4 regions of the Lysinibacillus sp. NPDC092081 genome follow, and region 3 is predicted to be linked to each of the others. Evidence: riboswitches for the same ligand, from Rfam matches in the RefSeq annotation. Region 3 holds a riboswitch; each other region holds the start of a gene.
The links. A riboswitch is a leader RNA that binds a small molecule or an ion and turns the genes downstream of it on or off. The one in region 3 is predicted to bind S-adenosylmethionine.
Positions count from the first base shown of each region.

Region 1: another riboswitch for S-adenosylmethionine. It lies ahead of ACIQLB_RS11690 (MetQ/NlpA family ABC transporter substrate-binding protein); the one in region 3 lies ahead of metA (homoserine O-acetyltransferase MetA).
Region 2: another riboswitch for S-adenosylmethionine. It lies ahead of ACIQLB_RS10895 (cyclase family protein); the one in region 3 lies ahead of metA (homoserine O-acetyltransferase MetA).
Region 4: another riboswitch for S-adenosylmethionine. It lies ahead of ACIQLB_RS20340 (bifunctional homocysteine S-methyltransferase/methylenetetrahydrofolate reductase); the one in region 3 lies ahead of metA (homoserine O-acetyltransferase MetA).

Region 1 is NZ_JBIVRU010000006.1:61,780-67,444, reverse strand. It holds gene ACIQLB_RS11710 (PucR family transcriptional regulator) at 1-761, shown strand, start outside; gene ACIQLB_RS11705 (carbon-nitrogen family hydrolase) at 861-1,655, opposite strand; gene ACIQLB_RS11700 (PhzF family phenazine biosynthesis protein) at 1,737-2,531, opposite strand; gene ACIQLB_RS11695 (pyridoxal phosphate-dependent aminotransferase) at 2,670-3,839, shown strand; SAM riboswitch class I at 4,078-4,182, shown strand; gene ACIQLB_RS11690 (MetQ/NlpA family ABC transporter substrate-binding protein) at 4,271-5,095, shown strand; gene ACIQLB_RS11685 (methionine ABC transporter ATP-binding protein) at 5,201-5,665, shown strand, end outside.
Region 2 is NZ_JBIVRU010000005.1:127,520-133,184, reverse strand. It holds gene ACIQLB_RS10900 (DedA family protein) at 1-429, shown strand, start outside; gene ACIQLB_RS10895 (cyclase family protein) at 486-1,223, opposite strand; SAM riboswitch class I at 1,322-1,427, opposite strand; gene ACIQLB_RS10890 (MarR family winged helix-turn-helix transcriptional regulator) at 1,638-2,177, shown strand; gene ACIQLB_RS10885 (hypothetical protein) at 2,283-2,780, shown strand; gene ACIQLB_RS10880 (SDR family NAD(P)-dependent oxidoreductase) at 2,777-3,652, shown strand; gene ACIQLB_RS10875 (YuzC family spore coat inner layer protein) at 3,699-4,109, opposite strand; gene ACIQLB_RS10870 (MFS transporter) at 4,282-5,466, opposite strand; gene ACIQLB_RS10865 (winged helix-turn-helix transcriptional regulator) at 5,577-5,665, shown strand, end outside.
Region 3 is NZ_JBIVRU010000004.1:69,305-74,969, forward strand. It holds gene panF (sodium/pantothenate symporter) at 1-425, shown strand, start outside; gene ACIQLB_RS09350 (TSUP family transporter) at 698-1,471, opposite strand; gene ACIQLB_RS09355 (TrmB family transcriptional regulator) at 1,596-2,378, shown strand; gene ACIQLB_RS09360 (nucleotide excision repair endonuclease) at 2,459-2,830, opposite strand; SAM riboswitch class I at 3,025-3,135, shown strand; gene metA (homoserine O-acetyltransferase MetA) at 3,294-4,229, shown strand; gene ACIQLB_RS09370 (endospore germination permease) at 4,292-5,665, opposite strand, start outside.
Region 4 is NZ_JBIVRU010000019.1:41,384-47,048, reverse strand. It holds gene ACIQLB_RS20340 (bifunctional homocysteine S-methyltransferase/methylenetetrahydrofolate reductase) at 1-1,131, opposite strand, end outside; SAM riboswitch class I at 1,419-1,518, opposite strand; gene ACIQLB_RS20335 (protoporphyrinogen oxidase) at 1,643-3,031, opposite strand; gene ACIQLB_RS20330 (protoglobin domain-containing protein) at 3,296-4,585, opposite strand; gene ACIQLB_RS20325 (SEL1-like repeat protein) at 5,359-5,665, opposite strand, start outside.

The DNA.
Region 1 (5,665 bases), on a different contig from region 3:
TCGATCAAAAACTATCGAAAGAGGAAATTTATAAATTTATCGTAACCTATCATTCTAACTATAAACTTTCTAGCGGGGCTGTTTTTATTTTAGCAACTCCTAATGCAGTCTCTAAGGTGCAAGAGGATATTATTTATAGTAAGCTCTACTATCGCAACCTTTTTGAGCAAAATGGATTTATACCATTTTTATTTGAAAGAAAAAGCTATGTCATTTTTATTTTACTCCATACGAAGGATAGTAAATCGAGTCGCGAATTATTAAATACGTTAGTTTCTTCCGTTCAGAAAACTGATTTTTATAAAAAACAAATGGTCCAAGGTTATCAAGTAGCCATTGGCAAAGTCGTTGCAGACGTAGAAGAAATACCAAAGAGCTATCAAACGGCACTCGAAACATTGTATATTTGCAGTAAAGTACAAACAACATCTTATTTTTACGATGATTTACACCTGTATCACCTCATCTATAAATTACAGATGCAAGTCAATTTACAGGAAGTAATTCAAGATTATTTGCAGCCCGTCATTGAATACGACAAAAAATATAACAGTAAGCTACTAGAAACTCTACAAGTATACTTGCAAACGAATGGCTCCAAACAACAAACAGCCAATCAACTGTTCATCGTACGCCAAACACTCTACCATCGCTTAAAAAAGCTTGAAAGTCTCTTAGGGGAAAATTTCATGAAGGGCCACAATCGCATTACACTTGAATTTATGCTGCTTGCTAATTCTTTGATTGAGGATAAGAATTAATTTCTTAGTTGTTGGCGGGTTTAGCGGCGATGTTCGCAGGTTTATCAGCGATGTTCATCGATTAGCACGCTCAACATCGCTTGAGCGTGCTATCAAATTTTAGTTTTCGGTAACTACTCCGCTATATAATCCTGGTCTGCGGTCGTCATAAACTGGAATTCGGCCACGGACTTCATCGACAATCGAAAAGTCCACGTCGATGACAGCTACTTCTTCATCCTCTGCACCAACCCAAAGCACTTCGCCCCATGGTTGAATAATCATTGATTGACCATTGAAGTTTTCTACCTTTCTAGAAATACGATTAACAGCGACCACAAAGCATTGATTTTCAATGGCACGTGCTTGCAGCAATGTTTTCCAATGATCAATACGTGGTGTCGGCCATTGCGCCGGTACGAACAATACCTTTGCTCCCTCTAAGGCGTGAGCACGTAGCCATTCAGGGAAGCGAATATCATAGCAAATCACTCCTGCAGCCTCGATATCTCCAAGAGTAAAGCGATTCATTTCATCCCCTGCTTCTAAATATAAATGCTCGTCCATCAAACGGAAAAGATGTGCCTTGTTATATTCACCTACTAACTCACCATTCTTATCAAACGTATACATCGTGTTGTAAAATTTATCGCCCTTCTTTGTTGAAACAGAGCCACCAACAATGTGTACGCCAAGCTCTTTCGTTAGATCCGATAAAAATGCTTTCGAACGCTCTCCATCCACATCTGCGAGCTCTGGTAATTTTTCAAGTGCATAGCCTGTATTCCACATCTCCGGTAGTACAATAATTTCTGCACCTTGTTTTGCTGCTTCACGAATCTTGTCCTCAGCGCGAGCAAAATTTTCTTCTACTTTGCCAAAGCCTACGTTTAATTGGATACAACCGATTTTCATTGTTATTCCTCCTCTAGACAGTACTTTTCTGTATTTATACTACAATAAATCAACCTTACTTCCATGGTTTAAGCTCAATATTTAGATTAATATTTCTCCACTTAATACTTGAACTGCCGAACCTGCAATAGCAACATCTTCTACTTTTGGTGTAACGTACAATAATCCACCACGTTTTGAAAGCTGTTTGCTAACGATGCTTTCTTTTGATAATTTTGCACACCAGTAAGGTCCTAACGCTCCATGAGTGGAACCATTTACATGGTCTTCATCAATGCCTTGTGCAGGAGAAAAGAATCTTGAGACAATATCAATTCCCTCATCCTTAGAAATGCTTGTAATACAAACACCACGTACAGGGAACTGTTTCATCGCAGGAAAATCAGCTTTAAAATCTGCAATATACTCTTCGTGACTTAGCTCCACTATATAATCCAATTCTGTTTTTCCTACATATGTTGGTTTCAACCCAAGCCATTCTTCAAGCTCCACAGGACATTCAATCTCTTCTAACTGGTACTTCTTAATTGTTATTTTAACTAGTTCATCCAGCCAAATTGCTTGCAAAGGACCACTTAAAGTCTGGAATGTAATTGCCGAGTTGACGGGTACAATCCCTTGTTTCCAGAGTAAAAAAGCGCTAGCGATTGTTCCATGTCCACAAATCGGTATTTCCTTTGCTGGCGTAAACCATCTAAGAAAAAAATCATTATCTTTCTTTTGGACAAAAGCTGTTGTTGGTACGGGGATCTCCTGAGCAATTTTCTGCATAGTCGACTCAGGTATTGTTGAATCAAGTAAACAGACTGCTGCGGGATTTCCCTTGTAAAGTTCTGTAGTAAAAGCATTGACGATAAAATATGAAACTTTGTTCAATTTTTTCACCTCATATATATAATTGGGTCTCTTTTAGTTTTTAGTTAACTGAAAAGGCTCTAGACAATTACTAAAAAAAGTAATATTATGTGCATCATATCTTTAATAATTATTATATTCTGAAAAAGGTGGACATGCATGGAATTCTCAAAAAAACTACAGCAACTCCCAACTCAATTTTTTGCAGCACTTGTGCAAAAAGTAAACGCTGCTCTAGCTGAAGGGCGTGATGTTATCAATCTTGGTCAAGGTAATCCAGATCAACCCACTCCTCCACATATTATTAAAGCATTACAGGAGGCAGCAGAAAATCCACAAAATCATAAATACTCTCCATTTCGCGGCATAGCAGAATTACGCCAAGCAGCAGCAAGCTTCTACAAACGTGAATACAATGTTGACATTGACCCTGAAACAGAGGTAGCTATTCTCGGTGGTACGAAAATCGGTCTTGTTGAGCTACCGTTAGCCGTTTTAAATCCCGGTGATACAATGCTATTACCGGATCCTGGATATCCAGATTACTTATCTGGTGTCGTATTAAGCGATGTTAATTTTGAAGTCATGCCACTTTTTGCAGAAAATGATTTCTTGCCAGATTATAATGCTTTATCCGATGAAATAAAGGAAAAGGCGAAGCTGCTTTACTTGAATTACCCGAATAACCCAACTGGTGGTACGGCAACACTTGAATTTTTCGAGGAAACAGTACGCTTTGCAAAAGAGCATAATATTATCGTATCACATGATTTTGCCTACGGGGCGATCGGATTTGACGGCAATAGACCTATCAGTTTCTTGCAAGCTGACGGTGCTAAAGATGTCGGTATTGAAATGTATACATTATCAAAAACGTATAATATGGCAGGCTGGCGCATTGGTTTTGCAGTTGGTAATCCCGATATTGTTGCAGCCATTAACCTTATTCAAGATCATCTATTTTGTAGCCAATTCCCTGCAGTGCAACAAGCCGCGGCAGTTGCACTTACTGCTTCCCAGAGTTGCGCGGATAAGCTAAGAGCGACTTATGAGCGTCGACGAAACGTCCTGATCGAAGAAGCTCAGCGAATTGGTTGGCAAGTAACAGCACCGAGAGGCTCTTTCTTTGCCTGGCTTCCTGTTCCGCTAGGTTTTACGAGTGAACAATTTGCCGATTTATTGCTCGACAAAGCTGATATCGCAGTAGCTGCAGGCAATGGCTTCGGTCAATATGGTGAAGGCTATGTTCGGGTTGGTTTACTTGTTAGCGAAGACCGCTTACGTGAAGCAATTAGCAGAATTGAAAAATTAAACTTATTTAGCTTATGAACATTTCAATCTCCCTACCTGAGTAGACTCAACCAAAAAACTGTTCCATTAGCTCAAACTTGGCTACGGGGACAGTTTTTTCATTTCACTATCTTTTTGGTTGCTCCCCCCCTTCTTCTAGCGGATTCTTTTTCAACGAAATATTATAATAAAATAAAAAATTTTAAAAATTCGATTGACTTACTATATACTATAATCTATATTAGTTTTATCGGATTTACAAAAAAATATTATAAATCTCTTATCAAGAGTAGCTGAGGGACTGGCCCTATGAAGCTCGGCAACCTCCTTTTTTAAGGAAGGTGCTAAATCCTGCAAACGATCATCGTTTGAAAGATAAGAGAGGACGTTTTTTCATGAGCCTCTCTTAGTTTTTTTAAGAGGGTTTTTTTATTTTTAAAAACCGAAAAAATAACTTTGGAGGTTTTCTCATGAAAAAGAAAAACAAATTTTTACTAGGTTTAGCGAGTCTCACATTGGTAGCAGCATTAGTAGGCTGTGGTACTAAAGAAGATAGTCAAAGTAAGGCTATTAATGAACATAAAATCGTAGTAGGTGTAACTTCTGGTCCACACGAACAAATTGCAGAGGTTGCTGCAAAAGTTGCCAAAGAAAAGGGCTTAGAGGTGGAACTAAAAACTTTCTCTGATTATGTGTTACCAAATACATCGTTAGCCGAGGGTGATCTTGATGTAAACAGCTATCAACACAAGCCATTCCTCGATGCATTTAACAAAGATCACAATACAGATTTAGTACCAGTAGGAAAAACAATTTTAACTCCTATGGGCATATACTCTGAGAAATATAAATCATTAGAAGACGTTCCTGATGGTGCAACATTCGGATTACCAAATGATCCAACAAACGGGGCTCGTGCCCTATTTGTCCTTCAAGAGGCGGGCTATATTAAATTAAAAGACGGAGCAGATTTAACAGCATCTATCCGCGACGTGGAAGAAAACAAAAAGAACTTAAAATTCATTGAATTAGAGGCCGCACAAATTCCGAAGCAGCTTAGTGAAGTAGATATAGCAGCCATTAATACGAACTTCGCTCTTGAAGCTGGCATTGATCCTAAAAAAGACTCCATTCTTTTAGAATCTACGGACTCTCCATATGTAAATTACATTGCGGTACGTGCTGAAAACAAGGACGACCCAACGATTAAGAAATTCGTTGAAGCTTATCAATCTGATGAAGTACGCAAATTTATTGAAGAGGAATTCAAAGGTGCTATAATTCCAAGCTGGTAAGTAACGATTAAGGACCTTTCATAAAATCGAGAATCTGCGAGACTCCTACAGGAAAGCTAGCAGATTCTTGCTTTATAGAAGGACTTAGAAAGGAGATATCACAGTATGATCCAATTAGAAAATATAACAAAAGAATTTAAAACTAAAAAGGGTATTGTCAAAGCAGTAAATGGTATTAACTTACATGTCAAAAAAGGTGAAATTCATGGAGTTATTGGCTATAGTGGTGCAGGAAAAAGTACTCTTATTCGCTGTGTCAATTTATTAGAGCGTCCAACAACAGGAAAGGTATTAATCGATCATGTAGATATTACTTCCCTTTCTCTAAACGACCTTCGCAAAACCCGTCAAAAAATCGGGATGATCTTCCAGCATTTTAACCTCTTAAAAACAGCGACTGTTTACAACAATATTTCGGTACCCTTAAAGCTTCTTGGCTATAACGACTCCGAAGTGAAAAAACGCGTTGCAAAATATGCAGAAATTGTTGGCCTAACAGAAAAATTAGATAGTTATCCTAGCCAGCTTTCAGGTGGTCAAAAGCAACGTGTCGCTATTGCACGTGCCCTT
Region 2 (5,665 bases), on a different contig from region 3:
GCTATCGTAGGTGCGGCAGGGGGAATTACCCTGAGCTACTATATAGGCTATAGATTCGGACTACCTTTATTGCAAAAATACGGTTCGAAAATTCATATTACTGAGCAGAGAATTGATTTTACTAAAAAGTTGTTTGCAAAAATAGGGCCGGGATTATTATTAATAGGATATTTTATTCCTGGTGTGCGTCATCTTACAGCATATATTGCGGCTATTAATAATTATCCTTATAAAAAATTTGCTTTCTTTGCTTATACGGGAGCAACTATATGGACATTTACTTTTATTACCTTAGGGAAGGTACTTGGAGAGAAATGGCATTATGTTGGGTTATATTTATCCCGCTACAGTATTTATCTCATAGTATTGTTCATCATAATTATGTTGATCGTTTATTTTGTTTTCAAAAGAAAGAATTCATCTAAATAAATTTTAAATTAAGAAAGGTCTGATTCAATATTTATTGAATCAGACCTGTTGCTATATTAAGGTAATATTGCAAATGAACGGACAGGGAATCCAGATGCTTTTTCAGGCTTTGGCACAATATTGAATATAGCAGCGCCTTTTGGAGGTAACTTATCTAAATTTGTCATAAGCTCAATTTGGTAAGTATCTTGCTCTAGCACAAAATATTCGCTGTCTAATTTACCATTTTTACGAAAATCAGCTGCTGAATCTGTATCAAAAGTTTCGTGGCCAATAGCACTCACTTTTCGTTCGTTGAATAAAAATTGTAACGATTCTAATCCCCAGCCAGGAATATGATTATTACCATCAGCGTCCTTGTTGCTGAAAGACTCCTTATCTGGCCAACGTTTACTCCAATCGGTACGCAGCGCAACAAAGGTACCTGCTTCAATTTCTCCATATTCAGCTTCAAAGTCAAGAATATCTTGAACACTTAACGAGTAATCGTTATTAATTTCAGCTTCCTTCGATTTATCAATAACGATTAGTGGTAGCACTAGTTCTTTTAGATCCAAATCTTCTAAATAGCGTGTATCTCGCACAAAATGGATAGGTGGGTCGATATGTGTTCCGTATTGCCCAGTGAAAGTGAATTGCTGTGCAAAGAAGCCATCATCGTGCGAAAATAATGTTTCAAATTTTGCATCATCCAACATAAAGAAATGTGGAGAATTTGGACCAAATGTATGTGTTAAATCTACCCATTCTTTTGATTTTAATAGTTGAATCGCTTGTAAAAGTTCGTTTGCCATAGTAGTTCCCTGCTTTCTTTTAATTATTTTGAATGCAACAATAAAAAAGAGTCCTCCTTAAAGAAGAGGACTCTTGTGCAAAGCAACTGAAGTAAGTCTTCTCATCTTCAAGGCTAAATTTTTGCCAATTGGAATTAGCACCATACCTATAGGCTGGTTGCTGAGACTTCATAGGGCCAATCCCTCTGTCTCTCTTGATAAGAAAATGCGATATAAGAATTTTCAGAAATAATGTTTACGAACACTTTAACATATTTGTTTATAGTTTACAAGTTCAATAGGGATACAAGGTTAAAAACTCCGGTTGTAAAAATTTTTATAATGACGCTAGCTTTTATATCTCTACATGTAACTATACGGGAAAAAAATAAAAGATTATTTGACACAAAAGTAGTTAGGTGCCATACTATTCTCATGATTAATGATAAAAATAAAGTGAATGATATGAATGCAGTTCCTTCGTTTATCCAATCTAAGCGTCAAATAGAACGCTATCAACTAGATGTTGATGCACAGTCTATACTTGTCGCATCTAGATTGATGGCAGCTGGAGCTATGCTTGGAAATGCTGCAGAGAACCATTTCTCTAAATTTGATTTATCTACAGGACGTTATCGATTATTAGCAGATCTTGAAGACCATGGAGGGGAGGAATTACCTTCACAATTGGCAGAGCATCTTGGAATTACAAGAGCTACGGTTACAGGCCTTATTGATATTTTAAAAAGAGATGGCCTAGTTTCTCGACGATTAAGCCCCGAAGATGGCCGTCTAAAATTAGTAACTCTAACTGAGAAGGGGAGAGAGAAACTTATAGAAATGGCTCCGGAGCATTTTGCCTGGTTGGAATCAATAGTTAGCTTATTAAGTATCGAAGAGCGTAAAGTATTCCTTGATTTGTTAGATAGAATTACACAAGGAATTGTAGTAAATGAAGATAGTTTAAACAAATAGAGGTGCTGTTGAAAGGTTAGCTAGAAAAAGCTAGCTTTCCTTTCTGCAATATAGTTAGGTGCCTAATTATATTGTTGGGTGAAAAAAGGAGGTTTTATATAAACAATGAAATCTGTTAATGGAGTGGAGAACATTCATTGCAAAAATGCTTCTGATAATGGTCAAAAAGCTTTCGTTCTTTGGCAAGAAGTATTGTTAGCGTATGTGATGCCTTCCATCATGGCTGGTATTGGTGGGCTATTTACTAGTGATGTTGCATTATCTATAAGAGCTTGTACCACTATTGGAGGGGCTTCAGCACTGTTTGCTTTGCTAATCGGATTATGGTTACAAAAGCGTGGGAATTTTAGAAGTTGGATTGTGTTTGAGCACAAAACTAGAGTGGTAGGCTTATTTTCTGTCATAGGATTTTTATTCGGTCTAATAGCTGCCAGTATATTATTTGGTTTATTAGAGTTTTTTATTCAGAGTCAGCAAATTAGTGCTTTAAATTTTGTTTGGATTGACTTACCTCTATCTGCAACAATCGCTTGTACACTAGTAGCGTGGAGATGGAAGTGTGTCATTCATAATAATGTTCAAAATGGAGGAGATAAAAAATGATAGTGGTTATTGGAGCAACAGGAGCAATTGGTAGTGAGTTAGTAAAACGTTTAATGGAGCGGGGGGTGCCTACACGAGCAGTTAGTAGAAATCCTGAAAAGTTAATAAATGAAGTTAGAGATTTAGATTCTTCTAGCATTGAGTTTGTATCAGAAGATATCTCCGATCTGAATTCGTTACACCGTGCACTCACTGGGGCTAGCCAACTTTTTCTGGCGCTATCTAATAGTCCTGAACAAGTTGAAATTGAAAAATCAATTGTTCGCAAAGCTACAGAAGTTGGTATTAAGCACATTGTGAAAATATCTAGTCCACTGTATCAGGAAATTAGTCCGGTAACTGTAGCGCTTTGGCATCAAGAAATTGAACAAACATTAATAGAATCTAATTTACAATATACTATTTTACGTCCATATGCATTTATGCAAAACCTACTGCGATTGGCGCCAACAATTTCTTCACAAGGGACGTTTTTGGGTTGCATGAAAGAAGCACAATGTAATTTTATTGATTGCAGAGATATTGCAGATGTTGCAGTAGAAGTTTTAATGAACAAGAATTTGGCTGGACAAATATATACACTTACAGGTGAAGAGATGTTTAGTTATGCAGAAATAGCAGAAAAAATATCTACACTTCTTAATCGCCCAATCCGCTATATTGATATGAATCCAGATATATTACGGCAAAATTTAATAGAATGTGATCGAATGCCTTCTTGGCTGGCAAGTCATATTGTAGAGATTCAGACAATGTCTGTAGCGATACCAGAGAAACCGACAGACACTGTTCATCGTTTGCTAGGGAAAAAGCCTCGAACTTTAGATGCATTTTTATACGAGTTTTGGGAGAGGTTTCTTTACGGTCAATAAATCTGAAAGAGGCCCTGCTTTATAGGGCCAATTCTTCAGTTAAACTTCACCAACCCAAAATTAATGTTAGCTTACAGCAGCTACTTTCAGTAAATGTTATACGAAATCCATCTGGTGTATAGTTTGTTTCGAATTTTACAGTAATGCCTGCTGACGCAATTAACTTTTCAACTTCTGTTTTATTTGATTGTTGTGCAGCGTTCATAAGATCATGTGCAAATTGCTCGGATTCATCAATTTTATCCGTAAGTAATTGTGCTTGCTGCATAATAACCTTGATACGTTTTGCGGAAGTTTTCAATTTATTTGTATTGACGATTGGAAATGGACTTCTATTCGTTGGGTTTGTCGGCATTGCTAGATGTCTAGAAGGTTGTTGAGTAGTTGGTTGATTTGCCATTACCCATGTTGGATAAAAATTAGGATAGACAAAATACGGATAAGGATTGTAATACAACTAAATTCCTCCTATCCTATAGCTGATACAGTATCTTATGTACAAGAAAGACTTTCGGTGTTAATGGCTGATTGGGCGCTTTCCTGGGGGCATCCGATGAAGGGTATCATCTGTGACTGATCCCCAAGGAGTCGCCGTAGTTGATAAAAGCTAAAATTGTTCCGATGAATCTTCAAAGTTTGTTTTTATCAAAGATTAACCATAGGAACGTAGTAGCTGCGGCAAGCATCACCATACCGAAACCGTATATAGGAGTATAAGCTAATGATTGGTAGCGAACGATAAACCCTCCGATGTATGATCCTAGAAAAATGCCAATGTTAAAGGCCGAAATATTTAATGCTGAGGCCATTGAAATAGCTGATGGTACATATTTTTCTGAAAGCTGAACGGCATAAAGCTGTAATCCCGGTACATTCATAAACATAAATAACCCCATCATAAAGACCATCATTAATCCAATGATTGATGATTCTAAAAAGAAGCCGATGCCGAGTAGTGCTAATGCTAAGCCGATAAAGATAATAAAGATAGAACGTAATGGATTATTGTTAGCAAAATGACCACCCAATGTATTACCGATAGCAACACAAATACCGAATACAACTAAGATAATGACAATTGCTTGAGGTGAGTAGCCCATATATTGCTCTAATATAGGGGAAACATATGTGTATACTACAAACACGCCGCCGTATCCGATTGCAGTAATAAAGAGAATTAGTAGCATTTGTATGTTCCCTAATACTTTCCCAATATCGCGAATAGATATTGGATTGCCTTTAGATAACTGACTAGGCACAAGGAGAGCATTACTAATTAACCCGATAATACCAATTATAACAATGAAAATGAACGACATTCGCCAGTCTGTTACTTGTCCAATAAAAGTTCCTAGCGGGACACCAGTGACAGTTGCTAATGTTAGCCCTGTAAACATAAAAGCTATTGCACTTGCTCGTTTATTAGGTGCCACAACATCTGCGGCTATGACAGAGGCAATGGACATAAACACACCATGTGCTAATGCTGAAATAACACGCCCGGTTAGTAGTAATGAGAATGAGGGTGCTAAGGCTGCAAGTAAATTACCGATAATAAACAGCACCATAACAAGCAGTAACACGTTTTTGCGACTAATGCGCGATGTTAATGCTGTTAAAAGCGGTGCACCAATCGTTACCCCTAATGCATATATGGATACAGTTAAACCAGCGGTACTTAATGTTATGTCAAAATCTTTTGTAATTAACGGAAGAAGTCCTACGCTTATAAATTCTGTAGAGCCGATACCAAATGCACTGATTGCAAGTGCGAGTAATGTTAGTCTAGCATTCGGCATTTTTGTATCTTTCATTCTATTAATATCTCCTTTGATTTTTTATATAGTGTATAGTAATATTCATACATGCCAGAAAGTAATGTAGGGTACTTTTAGTTACTTTTGAATATTACAGGGGGTTTACAATGAAAAAAGTTTATAATATTGGTGTAGAAGCCACTCTTGAAGTCATTGGGGGCAAATGGAAACCTATTATTCTTTGTCATCTTAACCA
Region 3 (5,665 bases):
TTATGCTTGTAAGCTCTACAGTAGTGAAAGATATTTACTTAAATTATATAAAACCAACAGCTAATGATACGGAAATTAAACGTGCAAGCTTTATTGTTACAGCCGTGATCGGTTTAGTTGTTATCGTATTTGCACTAAATCCACCAGACTTATTAGTATGGCTTAATTTATTTGCTTTTGGCGGACTTGAGGCAGTCTTTATTTGGACCGTCGTATTAGGACTATATTGGAAAAAGGCCAATAAATATGGTGCAATTGCGTCAATGATTTCGGGTATGTCGTTATATATTATCATTGATCGTTTTTATCCTTCTGTCTTTGGTATGCATACTGTGACAATTCCGATTGCCGCTTCATTATTGATATTTGTTATTGTCAGCTTATTAACGAGCCATAAATTTAAAGAAGAAAAATTATTTATCTAACTTATAAAACGCCGTAGAGTGAATATCTACGGCGTTTTATATTGTAGAAGATAAGAGATGGATAGAACTTTCGAAATGATGGATAGAACGTCCAAAGTCGTGGATAGATAGAATCTCTGAAATGATGGATAGAACGTTCAAAGTGAAGGAAAGACCCTCCGAAGTGAAGGAAAGAACCCATGCCGGATAGCCTCTCCGAATTAAAGGATTGAGCAACCAACGTTTATAAACAAGCGAAAACGCCGTAGAGATAAAGTATCTACGGCGTTTTTTTAATGAAGAACTATGTAATCATACGCATTTTTAGTTAACAAAGTAATCGTTACGATAATAAACAATACGCGAACAAAGCCGCTACCTTTTTTAATCGCAACACGCGAGCCTACCATTGCGCCGGCAATTTGAGCTACACCCATCAGTAATCCATAAATATAATGAATCTGACCTAAGAAGGCGAACATTAAAAGACCAGCAAAATTACTTGCTAAGTTTAAAAATTTGGCATTTCCTGCTGCCTTTAAAAAATCGAAGCCGACTAATAAAAAGCTAAAAATTAAAAATGAGCCAGTTCCTGGACCAAGAAATCCATCATAAAAACCAATGCTAAATAATAACAGCATGAATAACACTAAATGAGTAAACTTTAAATTTTTGACCGCAGCTACTGAACCCCAGTCTTTTTTAAAGATTGTATAGACTGCAACAGCAGCAAGCATTATGAGCATAAGTGGTTTTAGTAATTCAGGATTGATTAAATGCACAGTCCAAGCTCCAAAAAGTGACCCCACAAAGGCTAAAGGAAAGTATTTGATAACCGAACGAATTTCTAGCTGACCGGAATGATAAAAAGAAATGGTAGATGTCAGAGAACCCATGGTACCAGCAAGTTTATTGGTCGCAACCGCTGCAGCTGGATTTAAACCAGCAAACATAAGGGCAGGTAATGCAATTAAGCCACCACCTCCAACGACTGCATCCACAAAGGCGGCTAAAAAACCAAAAGAAATTAATAATATGACAACATTTAAATCTACTTCAAATAGCATGTTTGCACCTCTTTATTTAGTTACTACTGAAATAGTAACTAAAATTAACTTAGCTGTAAAGACTATTTTTTCGTTGGCTTATCTTCATAGCTTTAAATTATAATAAAGGAAATGGAGGGATCGAATGGTTGAATTAATCACCCAATTAAAAGAACTGGGATTCACAGAATATGAAGCAAAGGCCTATACTGCACTCGTACAAAATAGTCATGTTAGTGCCTATCAAGTAAGTAAAAATTCCGGTATCCCACGTGCAAGAATATATGACATACTTGATGTACTCGTTGAAAAAGGATTAGTACTAAAAGAGGAAACTGTCGATCAAACGACTTACTCTTCCATTCCTGTTGCTGTGTTTTTACAACAAATTCAGCAACGCTGGCAATCGAATTTCACGTCGATTAGTGATCAATTAGAAAAATTAGAGATAAAAGAGCAGGAAGCGGAGCATAAGGTTGTCACGCTAAAAGGAAAAGAAGCAATCGTCAATTATTGTCAGTCATTATTAAAAAAAGCGGAGAAAAAAGTACTATTATCGATGTGGGAAGATATGTATGAAGAATTGCGAGAAGATATACATGTGGTCTCTCAGCATATTCCGGTTCATGGCATTACCTTGTATGTGGATGAAAATATTGCATCCATTGACCAACATCGTATTACACAATATACGAGGAGAGTTTCCACGCCACATTGGTTTATTCTGTCTATAGATGGTCAGGAGATGATTTATGGTCACTCACCGTCAAATCAGGAAATGGCTTTTATTACAAATGATCCTGTTCATATCTATTTATTAGAAGATTATATATGGCATGACGTGCTTGTCAATCGACTATTAAAGCGCGATGATAAGGAGCTTGGGGAATGGATTACTAAAGAACGAAAAGCCTTTTTCTTAGAATGAAAGTATTGAAAAAGAATCTGCAAGCCATCATTACAGAAGGCGAGCAGATTCTTATTTTTTGTTAAACAGTAATTTTTATATTAATAAAATACTTTATCAACATTGTATTTAGCGCGGAATGAATTGATCGCGTACGTTTCGTAAATTTCACGTTCCATTGGATCTTCCACTTCATACACTTCAATTTTGAAAATTTCATCACGATGATTTTTCATTGGTGACACATTGTCCTCGAAATGCTTTTTAATACGTTGACGAATTTTACGTGCTTTACCGACAAATAATAGTTCGTTTTCTTCATTGTAGAATAAGAAAATACCACCGTTTTCACGTGTGATTTTATGGAAATCAATAAAACCATGGTACGGTGTGATTGGTACATCACCTGGCTTTAAATCTTGTTCGCGTTGGCGAATTACTAAATCTGGTTTTGGAAATTCAATTTTAATCAAACTATTCACGTTCCTCTCTGTTACTAAAGGTATATGTTAACATAATTACAGCATGTTTACCATAGAATAAACATAGTTCGCTTCAGAATTAGTGTTTAACAAATTACATAATGACATGCATGATTGATAACAAAATATTCTATGTATTATTGATATTCTTAATTGTTCATGTTACAATTCTTTTTAATTAAATAATCTTATCATGAGAAGTTGAGGGATTTGGCCCGATGACGCTTCAGCAACCTCTAACAAAAGTTAGAAAGGTGCTAATTCCAGCAAAGGATTTGTCCTTTGAGAGATAAGAGTGAACGTGGAAAAATCCTTCTCATTCTATCTCAAATGGAATGAGGGGGATTTTTTAATTTCATCGTTTGACATAATCAACTTTGCGCAGGGCCCGTGCATTGATACTAAAGCACTAAATGATTTTAACAGAGAGAAATTAAAGAGAGGGGAATGCAAGATGCCAATTAATATTCCGAAAAACTTACCAGCTGGAGAACATTTACGTGAGGAAAAAATCTTCGTAATGGAAGAGGATAGAGCAAAAACCCAACAAATCCGTCCGTTAAATATATTAATTTTTAATTTAATGCCGGAAAAAGAAAAAACAGAGCTACAATTACTACGTTTATTAGGTAATACACCGTTACAAGTGAATATTACATTTTTAAATACAGCTACGCATGAATCGAAAAATGTCAGTAAATCACATTTACAGTTATTTTACACGACCTTCAATCAAATTCGTCATCGCCGCTATGATGGCATGATTATTACGGGTGCCCCAGTAGAAAAAATGGCATTTGAAGACGTGAACTACTGGCAGGAAATTTCAGAAATCATGGATTGGTCCAAAACAAACGTAACATCGGTTTTACATATATGTTGGGGTGCACAGGCAGCGTTATACCATCATTACGGTATCGGTAAAATTGAGCTTCCCGCTAAATGCTCAGGTGTATATTCTCATGTCATTACGGATTTAACAGTGGATTTAGTACGTGGCTTTAGTGATTCATTTACGGCACCACATTCACGTTATACATCTGTATCAATTGATGAAGTACTCAATCATCCTGATTTACGATTACTATCTTATTCAGAAGATGCTGGTGTTTTCATCGTGCAATCTAAGGATAATAAAAACATTATGATTACTGGCCATCTGGAATATGATGCGACAACGTTAGCTGATGAATATAGTCGTGATGTTGCGAAAGGATTAGATATTGATGTACCTGTGAATTACTTTCCACATGATAATCCAGCAAATGAACCGATTAATTCGTGGCGTGCCCATACACATTTATTATTCTCGAATTGGTTGAACTACTATGTATACCAAGAAACACCATACGAGTGGGATTTCGTTGATGAAATTGAATATCATATTTAATATCAAATAAAAATGATGACCTTGATATTACAGGGTCATCATTTTTTTTCGCATTTATGCTGTTAATTTTCTGATGAATTTTTATTTTTATCACTGTTTGGAGTATTGCCGGTATCGCTATCATTTTGTGTAGTATTGCTGCTACTATCAATTTGAGTAGAATTATCGTAATTACTAGTACTTGCATTTTGAGAAGTATTTCCGGTATTGTCGCTACTTGCATTTTGAGAAGTATTTCCGGTATTGCTGCTACTGTCAGTTTGAGTAGAATTATCGTTATTTCTATTACTTTCATTTTGAGTAGAATTCCCGGCATTGTTGCTACTTGCATTTTGAGTAGAATTATCGTTATTATTGCTACCTGCACCTTGTGTGGCATTTCCGTTATTACTACCGCTTTCATTCTGTGTACTACAAGTATTATTTCCTGGATTACCGTTAATTTTGCGAATTTTCGCGACAAGTAGTAAAACTAATGGTAATAAGATTGCGAAAATAAAGGAAAAAATAGGCCAGGTTTCTTTATTGTAAATATCTGAATGTATGATATTTGGATGAACAATTTGTGAAAGTCCAAGGATAATCATTCCGAATGGAAAAATGAGCGGTCGATGATTGTTAATTTTACATATTTGTGCGATGCCGATGACCCCAGCGTAAAAAAACATAAAAGTTTTAATATAAATTGATATTATCCACATGGCTGCCATAATAACTTCAATACGCTGCAAAAAATTCCCGATTGAAATTCTTTGGGCTAATGAATAGCTAGGAAATGTCCTAGAAGCAGTATTTGCCGGACCTAAGACAAGGATAGCCAGTGTGATGATAGCAATTAAGACAATCCCTCCAAGAATTGTGCCAATGTAAAAACCTTTTTGTGCTGATTCATGGACGTTAACAGTAGAAGGAAAAATCATTAATAATATGACAAGTGGGAATGAAAAAATACCCATTAATCGAATAATACTAAAGAATAATGATTTTGCTGGTGCTTCCATTATTGGCTGTAGATTTTCCATATGGACGGATGGTGAAATACAAACTACAAAAAAAATAAAAATTATAATAAACATTGGGAATAGTATTTCTGCAGAACGGGCAAAAACTTCAATTCCTAGAAATGCTGCATAAATAATGATAATACTGAACAGAAAAGCAAAGGCCATCGTAGGTGTTTCAGGCATAACTGATGTTTTCATGAAAATGCCAATGAAATATAATAATTCACCGGCAGAAAGAAAGGATAGAATAATAAAGCCAATCGAAGTTATTTTTCCGAAAAAGCGACCTAATATCTTTTCATTAGCCTCTACAAATGTAAGGGTAGGTGTCCGTTTTCCTACAGTAACGAAAAGCTTTATTAAGAGTAAACTTAAAACGACACTAATGATCGCTGCAATCCAGGCATCTTGTTTTGTTTCACTTGTTACACT
Region 4 (5,665 bases), on a different contig from region 3:
ATGCGTTTCTTTCAGCAAGGCACCCATTGCGACATTACTAATCCTTGGAGAAGCGAGTGAATTATCTGCCATCATGACTACATCCGCGCCAGTTTCATATAACTTTTTTGCACCTTCAATAAAACCTTCGATTTCTAAATGTCTTGGTGTATCTAACTCCACAATAATCGAGCGTTCACGTTTTACTTTTACATGTAATGGCTCATAATTTGCTGGCTCTGCCTCACGTACAACCTCTACTTTTTCTGGCTTTGCATACTTTTCCTCGACCGGGGATAGCTCATCTAAGTACTTTTTCGCTGCAGCAATATGCTTTGGTGTCGTACCACAGCAGCCACCAATTAAACGTACCCCCTGATCACGAAGCTCTACAGCTGCTCGACCAAAATAATCTGCCTCCGACTCATAAACAACACGGCCATCCTCCAAATCAAGGAGAGAGGCGTTCGGATATGCTGACATAAATGCCTTCTTAGGAAGTTCTACTCCTTCGAATGCTTGTATAGTATGGTGAGGACCTAAGCGACAGTTAACACCTACGATATCAGCACCTAGCGCTTCAAGTTTATGTAAGGCGTTATTTAAGCTCATTCCATTTTGCAAAATTCCGGGTTCGTGCATAGAAACTTGAGCAATAATCGGTAATTTCGTTTTACCTCGTAGCATTGTTAAAGTCGCTGTTAGCTCTTCAAAATCATAATAAGTTTCAAGTAAAAGGCCATCTGGATTTCCTGCAAGTAAAACAGTTGCCTGCTCATCAACTGTTGCTAAAATTTCCTCTAACGTTGCGTCACTTTTACGAATACCACGGATTCCCCCAATAGTACCTAAGACAAATTGTCCACCATCTACCGCTGCTCGTTTTGCAATCGTTATCGCGGCTTCATTAAACTGCTGCACACGAGATTCTAATCCATAGCGGGCTAATTTTATGGCATTAGCTCCGTAAGTGTTCGTTTGAATAATATCGGCACCAGCTGCTATATATTCTCTATGAATCTTTTCAATTAATTCCGGTCTCTGTACATTCATTTCCTCATGGCAGTACTCCAAGCCATAGCCGTATAAAACCGTACCAATTGCGCCATCTGCTGTTAGAACATGCGTTTTTAACCTTTCAAGCAATCCCATAAAACTAGCCTCTCTTCCCTTTTCTATCAATTATGCCTCGGCATAATTGCGTCTGGAATCGGCTTTGTGCTTAGGCCTGCATGATGCAGGTTAGTTAGCCGTTATCGCATGGATGCGATGATTTTAGGCTAACATCCTTTTTAGCACTCCTTTCCGATTTCCATGACATCCGCCGGAGGCTTTAACTTCTTTCGGCGGATGTTTGGACACCCGCTGAAACAAGTTAAAATAAAAAAGCCTTCTTTTATAAAAAAAAAGAAGGCTTTACGTTTCGTAATTGTTTTTCCTTCTCATCTTCGACACAACGGTCTTCTGGATTTAGCACCTGACAATAAGTTGGTTGCTGAAGCTTCATAGGGCCAGTCCCTCTGCTTCTCTTGATAAGAATGTAGTATGAATTTTTTAAATAATTAAAAGAATCATATCCTTTACGAACGATTGAGTCAAGACTATTTCACAGAACAGAGGATAATTTTACGAAAAACATTATATTTTGATTCAATTCAAACAATTATGATAGTTTTTCAGCAAGTTCCTCACCAATTTTTTTACCATTTTGAATACATGCACCTATGCCCACTCCAAAATAAGAGCATCCCGCTATTGATAAATTTGGATAGTTTTTCTCAAGCTCTTGAACGAGGCCTTGCAACGCTTCACGATGTGCCAAGTCGTACTTGGGCATTTGGTCGATCCATTTTGTCACGTCAACAACAGTTGGTTTTTCCTCGATCCCCAAGCTTATTCTTACATCCTCTAGAGCAACAGCTGCTAACTCTTCATCAGTCATCATACGCAATCTCTCATACTCAGGGTTAATGCTCTTATAAAAAAGTCGTACAAGTAATTTCCCTTCTGCTGAGGTGTGTTTCCACTTGTGACTTGTCCACGTTGCTGCATTACAAATAACATCCGAATTATGTGACACAATATAGCCTGTTCCATCTGCTGGTAATCTATTATCGGGTACATCAAATCCTAAGTAAATTGTAATGGCGGATGCAGTATTGAATTGTTTAAAATAGCAGTTCAAAGATTCATCCTGCAATAAACTTTGTACCGCTTCATTTGGCAGTGCCATTACAACATGATTTGCTTCCATCATTTTACCGTTTGCTAATGTAACAGAGTATTGATTCTCCTGCTTTTTAACACTAGTAGTGGCTACCCCTTTTATAATTTCTACATCCGTTAATGTTTCTTCAAGTCGATCTATTAGTGATGATAAACCATTTTTAAATGAAATAAATTTTTTATTGGCTGCTTTCACAAACTGTTCTCTGTTTGCATCGAAACCTTTAATAATACTACCGTAATCATTTTTGTAATCGATTAAATAAGGTAACGTGGAAGCAATGGAAAGCTGATTTAAATCTCCTGAATATACACCTGCAAGTACGGGCGCTATTTGGTTTTGAACAAGCTCCTCACCTAAATAGTATGTTAAAAATTCCCCAATAGAGCTTTCCTTTGTAAACACTTCATTTGGCATTGTTAAATCTTTTAATGCTTCTTTTTTACCTTTCTCTGATACAAGCGTGCTTTCTTCAAGAGATTGTAAGCTCATAGGAATACCAAACGTTGAGTCTGCAGGGATGGCATGTAGCTCATTATTTGTGTATATATACGAAATGCCCGTTTCGTTATACACAAGATTTTGTTCAAAATTAAGTTCTTCTACTAACTCCATGACACCTTTATGACGCGCTACAATAGAATCTGCTCCTGTTTCCATGATGAAGCCTTGTTCATATGCAGAGTGAAGCTTGCCACCAAGGTATGTACTCTTTTCAACGAGTACAAGCTTTACATTTAAGTCTTTCTCCTGAACTTGGCGTTGTAAATAATGCATCGTACACAATCCCGTAATTCCGCCACCTAATACAACAACTGTTTTCATATTAACCGCCCCTATTTTTAGTTCTTTATTTCAGTATAAACTTTTTTTATCGAAAATTATGTTAAACCCTTTACAAATTTAGCAAAAATGGAGCTATCCAGCACATTGGATAGCTCCATCTTTTTCATATTCAAATAGCCTATACTCGCTAGAGGCTTTTATCTACCTAACGGAATTTATATATTAACAGTTGATATAGTGTTATTTGTGCCCTAAGTGTGTAGCGCCTAAAAAAAATAGGAAACAACAATTTCTTTGCCTTAATTAATTTAAATTTTGTGTAAAGCTAGCTAATTTTCCAGCAGAATTTTTCACTTCATTAAAGGCAATACCTAATTCACTTAGTACTTCTACTATTGCTTGTACTTCTTTTTCCATCCGACCATTTTGATCTTTGGCTTCAGTCATAGCTTCTAATATGTTAGTAAATTGTCCTTCTGTTTGAACCATATTTTCCTCACCAGAGGCTACCTCTTCTTGAATATTACTAAGCGAATGAACAAGTTTATCTGTCCGTTCATTCGTTTTATGTAGTAAAGTCGCTACCGATGTGACAGATTCCTTTGTTTGAATCGATAGTTTCCTTACTTCATCTGCAACAACACTAAAGCCTTTACCCGCTTCTCCAGCACGAGCCGCTTCTATTGCCGCATTTAATGCCAACAAGTTTGTTTGATTAGCAATATTTGTCACAACATTCATAATCGATTCCATTTCCTTTGACATATCTGACAACTGTGCAATATTTTCCGCAATATCATCAAGCGAATAAATAATATTACTCATATTTTGCGATTGACTCTTTAACCGTTCACGACCTTCTAATGCCTGACTCTCAGCCATAGTCGAAACTTGAAGTGATTTTTTCGCTAGTTGTTTAATCTCATCTGATTGTCCACTTAAGCGATGAAATGAATTGTTCGTTTCCTGAGATATTGTGGCAAGACCTTCTGAAGACTCTACGATTTCTTGCTCTATCGCTTCTTTCCTACGTTCCATTTTTTCATGAAGTTGCTCAATTGTGTGCTCAAATGCCTCTAAAACTAACTGTTGCTCAAAATTAGAAATTTTTGAGATGGCTCGAATTGTATTAAGCTGATCCATTGGATGATTAATATGTTCTTCAACCAAATCAATAAATGATGCTGTTAAATCTTGAAAGGCGCAAATATACCATTGTGTTTTAAGCCCGATATGGACATGCACTTTAGCAATTTTAATTCGTCTTTGATAAAATTCATCATCAATCGTACCATTAAACATTTCAATAATATGACGTCGTAATGTAATTTTCAGCTTCTCCACGGAACTATGTCTATTAATAATATCTACTAAACTACGTTCAGTTCCAATCATTTCATAAAATCGATCAACAATATTATCAATATTGCCTTCTACAAAAGGTTGAAAGGCTTTTAAATATTGTAAATCCCGCTTTGTCAATTTAAGTAAATCAATTTGCTTTTTTATTGAATGGCAATTCGCTATATCCATTTTTACAATGTATTGCTCTAAATCTAACGCCATTGTCTTTCCCTGTTTTTGAAAAATCACACATTTACCCTCTTTCATGCCGTGTACTTTTGAAAAGCTGAGAAAAATCTAAGTCCGTTCATAAAATATAAGAGATCAGAAAGGCTCATCACATAATGTGGAGTTGATTTCCGTTCCGACTGGGCGTCCCAGCCTCCACTCCAATCACCTTATATAGTATATGTTTAATCAATTATGCCTCGGCATAATTGTGTCCGAGGCTTTAACTTTTAGTGATAAGCCATCAGGATGTTGGTTAACCATTTTAATCTATTAGCTAAAAATGGGTATACATAAGCAAAAAATCTTTTTATCGGTCAAAATTAACCCTATATTTTCTTATTTAATATACCCAAGAAGAAAAGCACCATTATTTACGAAAATATTGCGAAAAAACAGTATAACAATAACCTTATACTTTGCTATAGCTACTAACTACTCTTTCAAAATCCCTCATATACCTTATACATTTTATAAATAGCTGTCAATTTTCATTTATACATTTTTTACCATAAAATGTACGAATAGTACCTATTATCTTATTTTTTGTCCAAAGCAAAAAAAAGCTACCACAATACTTTTGGGTAGCCAATTTACATCATCTCTGTTTTTTTTATGCTTATTTTTTCCTTGTTTTAGTTTGTAGTACTATCGCTTTATTATATTAATATTTTTACAATCAGTTAATTATAGTAATATACACTCATCTTATAATCCAAAACAAAAACCTAGGACCTATACAAAAAGAGTTGATAATTGAATCTAAATACCCATTATTTTTTAATTAAAAACACTTACGTTCCTTTTAATTCTTGCAGTAAATTTGCAGCTTCCTCACTTCCTGCATTTGCTGCAAGTCCATACCACTTTATAGCCTCTTTAATATTTCTAGCTATTCCTTCCCCTTTATTGTATATGTGCCCTAGTTGTAATTTAGCCTCCAAATCACCTTGAAGAGCAGCCTGTTTAAACCAATGAATACCCTTTTCAATATTTCGTATACCTGTTAACCCTTGACTCCAAATAAAGCCCAAATCATAAAAGGCATCGACATGATATTGCTCTGCAGCTCGTTCATACCAATATAATCCACGGTTCACA